3 regions of the Telluria sp. LT2P80 genome follow, and region 3 is predicted to be linked to each of the others. Evidence: predicted binding sites of a transcription regulator. Region 3 holds the regulator's gene; each other region holds the start of a gene.
What was found. Region 3 encodes HrcA, which represses chaperone genes, less so after heat shock. Its sites were predicted from a motif close to TTAGCACTCNNNNNNNNNGAGTGCTAA; they were not measured.
Positions count from the first base shown of each region.

Region 1: a site for HrcA is predicted at 1,691-1,717, ahead of rpoH (RNA polymerase sigma factor RpoH). Genes of this name have one in related genera too.
Region 2: a site for HrcA is predicted at 1,724-1,750, ahead of groES (co-chaperone GroES). Genes of this name have one in related genera too.

Region 1 is NZ_JCASIO010000002.1:129,726-132,999, reverse strand. Features, by position in the region: gene AC56LW_RS06970 (cell division ATP-binding protein FtsE) at 1-348, shown strand, start outside; gene ftsX (permease-like cell division protein FtsX) at 345-1,265, shown strand; gene rpoH (RNA polymerase sigma factor RpoH) at 1,851-2,741, shown strand; gene yghU (glutathione-dependent disulfide-bond oxidoreductase) at 3,029-3,274, shown strand, end outside.
Region 2 is NZ_JCASIO010000001.1:1,072,656-1,075,929, reverse strand. Features, by position in the region: gene groL (chaperonin GroEL) at 1-1,304, opposite strand, end outside; gene groES (co-chaperone GroES) at 1,344-1,634, opposite strand; gene AC56LW_RS04795 (hypothetical protein) at 1,999-2,313, shown strand; gene AC56LW_RS04790 (cell division protein ZapA) at 2,310-2,621, shown strand; RNA gene ssrS (6S RNA) at 2,668-2,849, shown strand; gene AC56LW_RS04780 (EVE domain-containing protein) at 2,949-3,274, shown strand, end outside.
Region 3 is NZ_JCASIO010000007.1:228,447-231,720, forward strand. Features, by position in the region: gene AC56LW_RS18465 (outer membrane protein assembly factor BamE) at 1-605, opposite strand, end outside; gene fur (ferric iron uptake transcriptional regulator) at 681-1,112, shown strand; gene hrcA (heat-inducible transcriptional repressor HrcA) at 1,203-2,219, opposite strand; gene AC56LW_RS18480 (HAD family hydrolase) at 2,311-3,072, opposite strand; gene AC56LW_RS18485 (hypothetical protein) at 3,092-3,232, shown strand.

The sequences.
Region 1 (3,274 bases), on a different contig from region 3:
CTGGTGACCGGTGCGCGCACGGCCGAAGCCGAGCAGCGCGCCCGCGCGGCGCTCGACAAGGTCGGCCTGCTCGACCGCGCCCGCGCGATGCCGCTGGAACTGTCCGGCGGCGAACAGCAGCGCGTGGCCGTGGCCCGTGCGATCGTCAACCGGCCGCAGATCATCCTGGCCGACGAACCCACGGCCAACCTCGACCGCGTCGCGGCCGACAAGGTGCTCGATGCGCTGCGCTCGTTCCATGCGGTGGGCGTCACGTGCGTCATCTCGACCCACGACGATTACGTGCTGGAGCGCGCCGAGCGCGTCATCCGCCTGGAAAATGGCCAACTGGTCGGAGGTGCAGCATGAGCCCGTGGTTGCGCCAGCACCGCTTCGCCCTGGTGGCCGCGCTGTCGACCGTGCGCAAGTCGCCCGGCAGCTTCCTGTTCAACGTGCTCGTCGTAGCGCTGGCGCTCACGCTGCCGTTCGCCGGCCTGACCCTGCTCGACAATGTACGGCCGCTGTCCGAGCAATTGTCGGTCGACCCCGAAATCAGCCTGTTCATGCGCGAGGATGTCAGCCGGCCCGATGCACAGGCCTTGCTGCCGCAGATTCGCCAGATCGTCGCGCAGGGCAAGGGCGAAGTTATGTTCGTGCCGCGCGAGGAAGCCCTGGAATCGCTCAAGGCACGCAGCAGCCTGGGCGGCGTGCTGGAAACGCTGGGCGAGAACCCGCTGCCGGACAGTTACGTGATGAAGCTGGGCGGCTTTGCCAGTGCCGGCGCCGCCGCGCAGGTCGACGCCATCACCGAGCGCCTGCGGGCACTGCCGGGCGTCGAGACGGTGCAGGTCGACTCGGCCTGGGTCAAGCGCCTGGCCGCGCTGCTCGGCATCCTGCGCCTGGCCCTCTTGCTGCTGGCCGGTACGCTCGGCATCGTCGTCATCGCTGTGGTATTCAACACCATCCGCCTGCAGGTGCTGACGCAGAAAGAAGAAATCTCTGTCTCGCAACTGCTCGGCGCGACCAATGACTTCATTCACCGCCCATTCTTCTACACGGGCGCCCTGCTCGGCCTGTGCGCCGGCGGCGTAGCCCTTGGCGTGGTCGCATTGGCCTTGCACCCGCTGAATGGCGCCATCGCTGAATTTGCACGGCTGTACGGTTCGCAATTCCAGTTGGCGCCGCTGGGCGGGCTGGAAATTACCGGCTTGCTGGCCGTCAGTGCCGGACTGGGCCTGATCGGCGCCATGCTGTCGGTACGGCGTCACCTGGCGCGGGGACGCTGACGGGCACAGGGGTGCCGGCAGCGGCACTCCTACAATATTGCTGAATAAAAAAGATTGATTCAGGGTGTTGAAAATGCCGGAAGTGCCACCACTTCCAGAGCAGGGCGAGGCGGCTGTTGTGCTGCCTCCCCAATTACCTGGCTGTCGGAATGCGCCGCAGTGCGCACATACTCCTACGGTCACGTCGCACTTCCCTACGCTGTCTTGCGTAGAACTCCTACAGGCCTCCCCAGTCGTACGTGCGCTATTCAACAGAAAGCTTGCCTGTTGCGCCTTACTCTGAACCTGTACGCGATTTCCAGTGTTTATCGGCTCAGTTTTGAGCTGAATCAAACGAATATTCAAGTGCTGTTCTACAGTAAGTTTGCCTGTGGATTTAATTCCTATAGGCAATACTTTGGACAGTCTTAAGTTCCGGCCACGTTCTGGCACTCTCTCTGGGGGAGTGCTAATATATGGTCCAAGGCAATCAAATTTCAAGCAAAAGTATCCGCATGACGAAGCGATATTCGCTTCAGGATGGCGTCACCGGCATGAGGCCGAGGCCTGTCAGGATGCAGCAAGATTATTAAAAGGGAAATAAACATGTCCGCACAATCCGCATTGGTCCCGACCGGCAATCGTGCTCTGGGACTAGGTTTCACCGGCAATCTCGGCAATATCGATGCGTACATTTCGGCAGTGAACCGCCTGCCAATGCTGACGCACGAAGAAGAGATGTCGCTGGCAAAGCGGCTGCGCGACGATAACGATCTCGACGCAGCGCAAAAGATGGTGTTGTCGCACCTGCGCCTGGTGGTGTCGATCGCGCGTGGCTATCTGGGCTACGGCCTGCCACACGCCGACCTGATCCAGGAAGGCAATATCGGCCTGATGAAGGCAGTCAAGCGTTTCGACCCGAACCAGGGCGTGCGCCTGGTGTCGTACGCGATGCACTGGATCAAGGCCGAGATGCATGAGTACATTCTCAAAAACTGGCGTCTGGTCAAAGTCGCAACGACGAAGGCGCAGCGCAAGCTGTTCTTCAACCTGCGCAGCAACAAGACCGGCCTGGATGCGATGTCGCCGGGTCAGGTCGATGATCTGGCCAAGCTGCTGGGCGTGAAGCGCGAAGAAGTGATCGAGATGGAAACCCGTCTGTCGGGTCGCGATATCGCGCTCGAGTCGCCAACCGACGATGAAGACGACAAGTTCTCGCCGATCGCCTACCTGTCGTCGGAGCAGCAGGAGCCGACCAAGGTCATCGAAGCGCAGCAGGTCACGCGCCTGCAGTCCGAAGGCCTGGAATCGGCGCTCGGCAAGCTGGACCCGCGTTCGCGCCGCATCATCGAAGCGCGCTGGCTGGCCAACGACGACGGTTCGGGCGCCACGCTGCACACGCTGGCGGAAGAATTCAGCGTGTCGGCCGAGCGTATTCGCCAGATCGAGTCGGCTGCACTCAAAAAGATGAAGGGTGCGCTGACGGCGTTTGTCTGAGCCGCCCTGCCATCTCCCAAACCCCGCTTCGGCGGGGTTTTTTCTTATGCGGCTTTGCTTTCTCCGACGTCGCCTCGGCAGATTTTTGTTGCGTTGAACGCGTGGGCGGCATAGCCGCCCACCCTACGGTATTTTTTCTGTAGGGTGGACGGGTTTCCCGTCCACGCGTTCAACAAAACGTGGCCGCCACAAGACCGGGGTAACTTGAACACGTGTAGCCGCCGCCGACACGTTTGCCGCCCATTGGCTAGAATGGTTCTTCTGACACGTCAGCTCAAGGAAAAGCCATGCCTGATTCAACGCCGTATGTCCCACCAGCCGTCTGGACCCCGCCCGCCACCCCGGGCGGCGCCTTTGCCAATATCAATCGCCCGGTCGCAGGACCGACGCACGACCAGGCGCTGCCGGTGGGCGAGCATCCGCTGCAACTGTATTCGCTGGCCACGCCCAATGGCGTGAAGGTCTCGATCATGCTCGAAGAACTGCTGGCCGCCGGCCATGCCGGTGCCGAGTACGATGCCTGGCTGATCCGC
Region 2 (3,274 bases), on a different contig from region 3:
TGGTCAGGGTTGTCGCCCTTGACGGTGATGTTGGCACGAGCGCGCAGCAGGGCCACGCCGCCGCCGGCAACGATGCCTTCTTCCACGGCAGCGCGGGTAGCGTGCAGTGCATCTTCGACGCGTGCTTTCTTTTCTTTCATCTCGACTTCGGTAGCTGCACCGACGCGGATCACGGCAACACCGCCGGCCAGCTTGGCCACGCGCTCTTGCAGTTTTTCGCGGTCGTAGTCCGAGGTTGCTTCTTCGATCTGGGCGCGGATCATCTTGACGCGGCCTTCGATCGATTCAGCCTGGCCGGCGCCGTCGATGATGATGGTGTTTTCCTTGCCGACTTCGATGCGCTTGGCCTGGCCCAGCTCTTCGAGCGTGACCTTTTCGAGCGTCAGGCCGACTTCTTCAGCGATGACCTGGCCGCCGGTCAGGACAGCGATGTCTTCCAGCATGGCCTTGCGACGGTCGCCAAAGCCTGGGGCCTTGACAGCGACGGTCTTCAGGATGCCGCGGATGTTGTTGACGACCAGGGTCGCCAGCGCTTCGCCGTCGATGTCTTCGGCGACGATGACCAGTGGACGGCCAGCTTTCGCGACTTGTTCCAGTACCGGCAGCAGGTCACGGATGTTCGAGATTTTCTTGTCGCACAGCAGGACGAATGGGTTTTCGTGCACAGCGACTTGCTTGTCCGGGTTGTTGATGAAGTACGGCGACAGGTAACCGCGGTCGAACTGCATGCCTTCCACGATGTCCAGCTCGTCGTTCAGCGACTTGCCGTCTTCCACGGTGATGACGCCTTCCTTGCCCACTTTTTCCATCGCTTCAGCGATGCGCTCACCGATCGAGGTTTCCGAGTTGGCCGAAATGGCGCCGACTTGTGCGATCTCTTTGGTGGTAGTGGTTGGCTTGGCGATCTTGCGCAGTTCTTCGACGGTGGCAGCAACTGCCTTGTCGATGCCGCGCTTCAGGTCCATCGGGTTCATGCCGGCGGCAACGAACTTCATGCCTTCGCGAACGATGGCTTGTGCCAGCACGGTCGCGGTGGTGGTGCCGTCACCGGCGTTGTCGCTGGTCTTGGAAGCAACTTCCTTGACCATCTGTGCGCCCATGTTCTGCAGCTTGTCTTTCAGTTCGATTTCTTTGGCGACCGAGACACCATCCTTGGTGACGGTCGGCGCGCCGAACGAGCGCTCGAGCACGACGTTACGGCCTTTCGGGCCCAGGGTGACTTTGACTGCATTGGCGAGGATGTTGACGCCTTCGACCATCTTGGCGCGCGCTGCGTCGCCGAATACTACTTCTTTAGCTGCCATTTGTTATTTCTCCGAAATGTTCGTGAGTGGGGTCAGAAATTACAGTGCGACGATCGCGAGGATTTCTTCTTCGCGCAGCACCAGCAGTTCCTGGCCATCGATCTTGACGGTCTGAGCGCCATACTTGGAGAACAGCACGCGATCGCCGACTTTCACTTCCAGAGGGCGGAGCTGGCCGTTATCTTGCACTTTACCGTTACCAACGGCGAGAACTTCGCCTTGGTCCGGCTTCTCTGCCGCGGCATCAGGGATGATCAGGCCGGACGCAGTTTTGGTTTCCTGGTCGAGACGCTTCACGATTACGCGATCGTGCAGAGGGCGAAGGTTCATGCAAAACTCCTTAATATTCAATGGATTAACTGGCGTTTTTGACGCCGTCGCAGCAATTTCATGATGCTGCGCCGGTCTGCAAAGAGTTGTTAGCACTCTCAGCTAACGAGTGCTAATTATAGGGACGATAACCTGCCTTTTCAAGGCGCATGATGGCGAAAACATTTTAAACACTTGATATAGCGCAATCATGACATTGGCATATGCGCAATGTTTGCCAGCGTTTGTCCGCCGCACATGGCACGACGGGAGGGCGGCAGCGTACACCGCCAGCCACATCGACGCCGCACGCCAGCGTGCTATTACTGCCGCACGGCAATGGGCACCGGTTGACGGAAAAAGCAACTCGATCCTATAGTGTCGGATGATTTCCGAATTCCAAGACCTCTCAGACAAAATCGACCGGCTTGCGCAACTGACCCAGTCATTGCGCGCCGAGAATTACCTGCTCCGCCAGGCCAATACCTTGCTCAGCACCGAGAACCTCGCGTTCAAGGAGCGCCTGATCGAGGCGCAGCGCCGCGTCGAAGCATTGCTCGACGAATTGCCGAAGCCGCCGGACGCATCGGACGAGGCCGACGAATCTGCCGCGGACGAACCAGCCGACGAAGCGCCGCCCGATCCCAATGCGCCGATCCCGCCGCATCTCGCCCACGCTCGTCGTCAGGGGGCGCTATGATCCATCTCGACGTCCATATCATGGGCCAGTCCTATCGCCTCGCGTGCCGCGACGGCGAACAGCGCACGCTGCGTGAAGCGGTGAGCTACCTCGATGGCAAGATGTGCCAGCTGCGCGATTCCGGCAAGGTCAAGGGCACCGACCGCATCGCCGTGATGGCGGCGCTGAGCGTGGCCGCCGAATTCCTGTCGGTGAAATCGCCGCAGGGGCCGCTGTCGGACATGTCGATCCTCGAGGTCAAGCAAAAACTCGAGTCGATGCACACGGTCCTCGACCGGGTATTGGCGGGCCAGGAAAATCTGTCCTGAAAGGCCGAATCCGTTTGACAGGGCTGGTCAAAGGAGTAAACTCTCTTCTGCCCTGCGGTGTTCGAGATTTGCCATATATTCCTTGAACCATTCTTACGCATAGGTCGTGGAACAAGTTCGATGGGTGTGAGCGTCGCTAGTCCGACGAACCCGAAATTGATCTGACCGTGACCGCCTTGAACCGTTGTGGTTCAGGATGCCGGCAAAAACGGCACAGGCGGGGACTAAACATACAAGCGGTTGCGCACTCGGTACGCAGCCGCTTTTTTTATGTGCGCATTCACTGATGCATCCGGTGCATCGTGTGCTGGCAGGGAGAACAGCGCGATGCGCTACTGGTTGATGAAATCCGAGCCCGATGAAGTCAGTTTCGACGACGTCCTCGCCGCCCCCGGCGCCACCGTGGCCTGGTTTGGCGTACGCAACTACCAGGCGCGCAACTTCATGCGCGATGCCATGGCTGTCGGCGACGGCGTGCTGTTCTACCACTCGGGCGGCAAGCTGCCCGGCGTGGCCGGCATCGCCGAAATCGTCAGCGGCCCGTACCCGGACGCCTCCCAGTTCGACGCCGCCAGCCATTACCACGACCCGAAGGCCACGCCCGAAACGCCGCGCTGGATCTCGGTCGACGTCAAGGCAGTCGAAGCGGGCCG
Region 3 (3,274 bases):
TGGGTTGCCGGGGCAGTCACCGTGATCGGTGCGACCGGACGGCTTTCCGGCTTTTCTTTCTTGCTCGGCACCTTGGCGGGGCCGGCGATACGGTCAATGTAATCGCGCTCGCTTGGCAGGTTGCCGCCTTCGAAGCGCTCGACCACGTCATCCTTGAAGAACACGGTGACGCGGCTGGTGGTCAGTTCGCCATTGCCGCGGGCCAGGTAGAACGGGTAATCCCAGCGGTCAGCATGGAACGCATCGAGCAGCAAAGGCGAACCGAGCAGGAAACGCACCTGATCGCGCGTCTGGCCGGCTTTCAGCTGGTTCAGCATCTCTTGCGAGACGAAGTTGCCCTGCTGGATGTCCGGGCGATAAGGCGAGAAGATCCACAGGAACTTTTGCAGACGCGAAGCCTGCACGGTCTGCGCGCCGGCATTGGCGATGGCGGCCGATTTGTCGGCGTCGGCCGCGGTGGCCGCCGAGTCCGTTGCCACCGGTGGCGCCGGACGGGTCTGGTTGCGCCAGGACGCGCAGCCGGACAGCGTCAGCGTGCAGACGAGCCCTGCCGCCAGCACCGCCTTGGCGGAAAATCGATGGGATACGGCTTGTTTGACGCGCATAGGTAACCTCAAATCGAGCGGGAGCTTTCAAAACGCTATATCATAAAGCACTCCGCCAATATGCGAGTAACAAACATGAGTAACAATCCGACCGACCTGAAGGCAAGCGGCCTGAAGGCCACGCTCCCGCGCCTGAAAATCCTGGAAATCTTCCAGAACAGCGCCGTGCGTCACCTCACCGCCGAAGATGTCTACAAGATCCTGTTGGCTGAAAACATGGACGTCGGTCTGGCTACCGTCTACCGCGTTCTGACGCAATTCGAGCAGGCCGGCTTGCTCAACCGCAACCACTTTGAAACCGGCAAGGCCATCTACGAACTCAACGCCGGCTCGCACCACGATCACCTCGTCTGCGTCACCTGCGGCCGGGTCGAAGAATTCTACGACGACGAAATCGAGCAGCGCCAGAAAATGATCGCCGAAACCCACGGCTACACGATCGTCGACCACGCGCTGGCGATCTACGGTAGCTGCCCGCAGTGCCAGGCGGCGCGCAAGGCAAGCTAAGTTATCCGCGGCCGGCAAGGCTGCACGGCAAAAGGGCGCACCGGATTTTCCCGTGCGCCCTTTTTGCGTCTTGGCAAGAGTAAAAAACTGTTAAGGCTGGCTGAGTGCGTTCGACAGCAGCTTGGCGGTGATGTCCACGATGGGAATCACCCGCTCGTACGCCATCCGCGTGGGACCGATGACGCCCAGGGTGCCGACGATCCGGCCATCGACGGCGTACGGTGCAGTGACCACGCTCATCTCGTCCATCGGCACCAGGTTCGATTCGCCGCCGATGAAGATCTGCACACCGCCGGCCTTGCTCGACATGTCGAGCAACTGCATCAGGCCGGTCTTTTGCTCGAACATCTCGAACATCTGGCGCAGCGAACTCATATTCGACGACAGGTCGGTCACCGACAGCAGGTTGCGCTCGCCGGAAATGACCACGTCGTCGCTCTCGGCCATGGCCTCGCTGCCCGCCTCGACCGCCGCATGCATCAGGCGCCCCATGTCGTCGCTCAGCTGGCGCAGTTCGCCACTGAGGCGTTGGCGCACGCCGTCGAACGACTGGCCGGCAAAGTTCTGGTTCAGGTAATTGGCCGACTGCGACAATTGGCTTGGCGTGTAGTCGACATCGGTCAGGAGCAGGCGGTTCTGCACATCGCCACGGGGGTCGACGATCACGAGCAGGATGCGCTTTTCAGACAGGCGCAAGAATTCGATCTGCTGGAACACCGATTCGCGGCGCGGACTTTGCACGACGCCGGCAAACTGCGACAGCGACGAGAGCATCTGGGCTGCGTTGGCGATCAGCTTTTGCGGATGCTGCAGCGGCAGGCGCATGCGCTCGGCGCCAACCGTCGTTTCATCGAGTTGCTTGACGGTCAACAGGGTATCGACAAACACGCGGTAGCCGCGCGGTGTTGGAATCCGGCCCGCCGAGGTGTGGGGACTGGCGACGAAGCCCATGTCCTCGAGGTCGGCCATGATGTTGCGGATCGTCGCGGGCGACAATTCCAGGCCCGACAGCTTGGACAGCGCGCGCGAGCCGACCGGCTGGCCGTCGGCGATATAGCGTTCGACAAGCGCTTTGAGCAGGGTTTGGGCACGGTGATCGAGTTGCATGGTTCCGGGAAGCGTCTTTTTCTGTGGTGCTGGGATAATAATCAAATTGGGGCGCGGCACGGCAGCGCAAGGCCTGCGGTCCGTCCCAGTGTTATACGCGCATCGGTGCGGATCCGTGTGGCAACTCGTGTGGCGGCTCCTGCGGCAGCTCATGCGCCGCATCGAGCCAGTCGAGCAGCGCATCGATGCTGTCTACCTCGACATCGGGCTGCACCTGGTCGGCCAGCTCGTTGATCTTGCCGCTGCGGTTCATCCAGGCGGCGCGCAGGCCCGCCTGCTGGGCGCCCTGGACGTCGAGCAGCAGATCATCGCCCACATACAGGGTATCGGCCGGCAGCACGCCCAGCGCAGCGCAGCCTGCCAGGAAAATCCCCGGATCCGGCTTGGCGGCGCCAAAGTCGCGCGCCGCCACGGATGCCTGGAACTGGTCCGCCAGGCCGATGGTGACCAGGTCGGCCACGCCGTTCGTGACCGAGCCCAGCAGCGCGCGCTGCCGGAGCCGCGCGAGGCCCGGCGCCACATCGTCATACAGCGTCACGGCATTGCGCGCGGCAACGAAGACCACCATGGCCTCCTGCACCCGGGCCACGTCTTCGCCCGCCTGCTCGAACGCGGCGACCAGGCCGGCGTGGCGCAGCGCGCTCAGGTCGATCCCGTACCGGGGCTCGCGGGCCAGCAATTCCAGGCGCGCCTGGCGCAGGCTGTCGATCGTGAACCGCCCGGCCACGCGCGGCGCATGTTGCTGCAACCACGTATACAGAATGGTTTCGGCAGCCCGGATCACGGGCGCGATCGGCCACAGGGTATCGTCGAGGTCAAACAGTACGGCTTTGGGCCAGGGATGGCGGGTCATCGGCTTCCAGGGAACGGGCATGAAAAAACGCTACGCCAGCATAGCGATGCATACGGCCAAAAGCAAACCGCACTGCCTGCGCGTTGCTTATATGACATTGTGCTTACAACCTGATACACATGGAAATGGGACGCAAATGGACCGGTTGCCTAATAAATGAACTAAAATGTTGAGCGATTTTTTGATTCCAACCGCGCAGCCT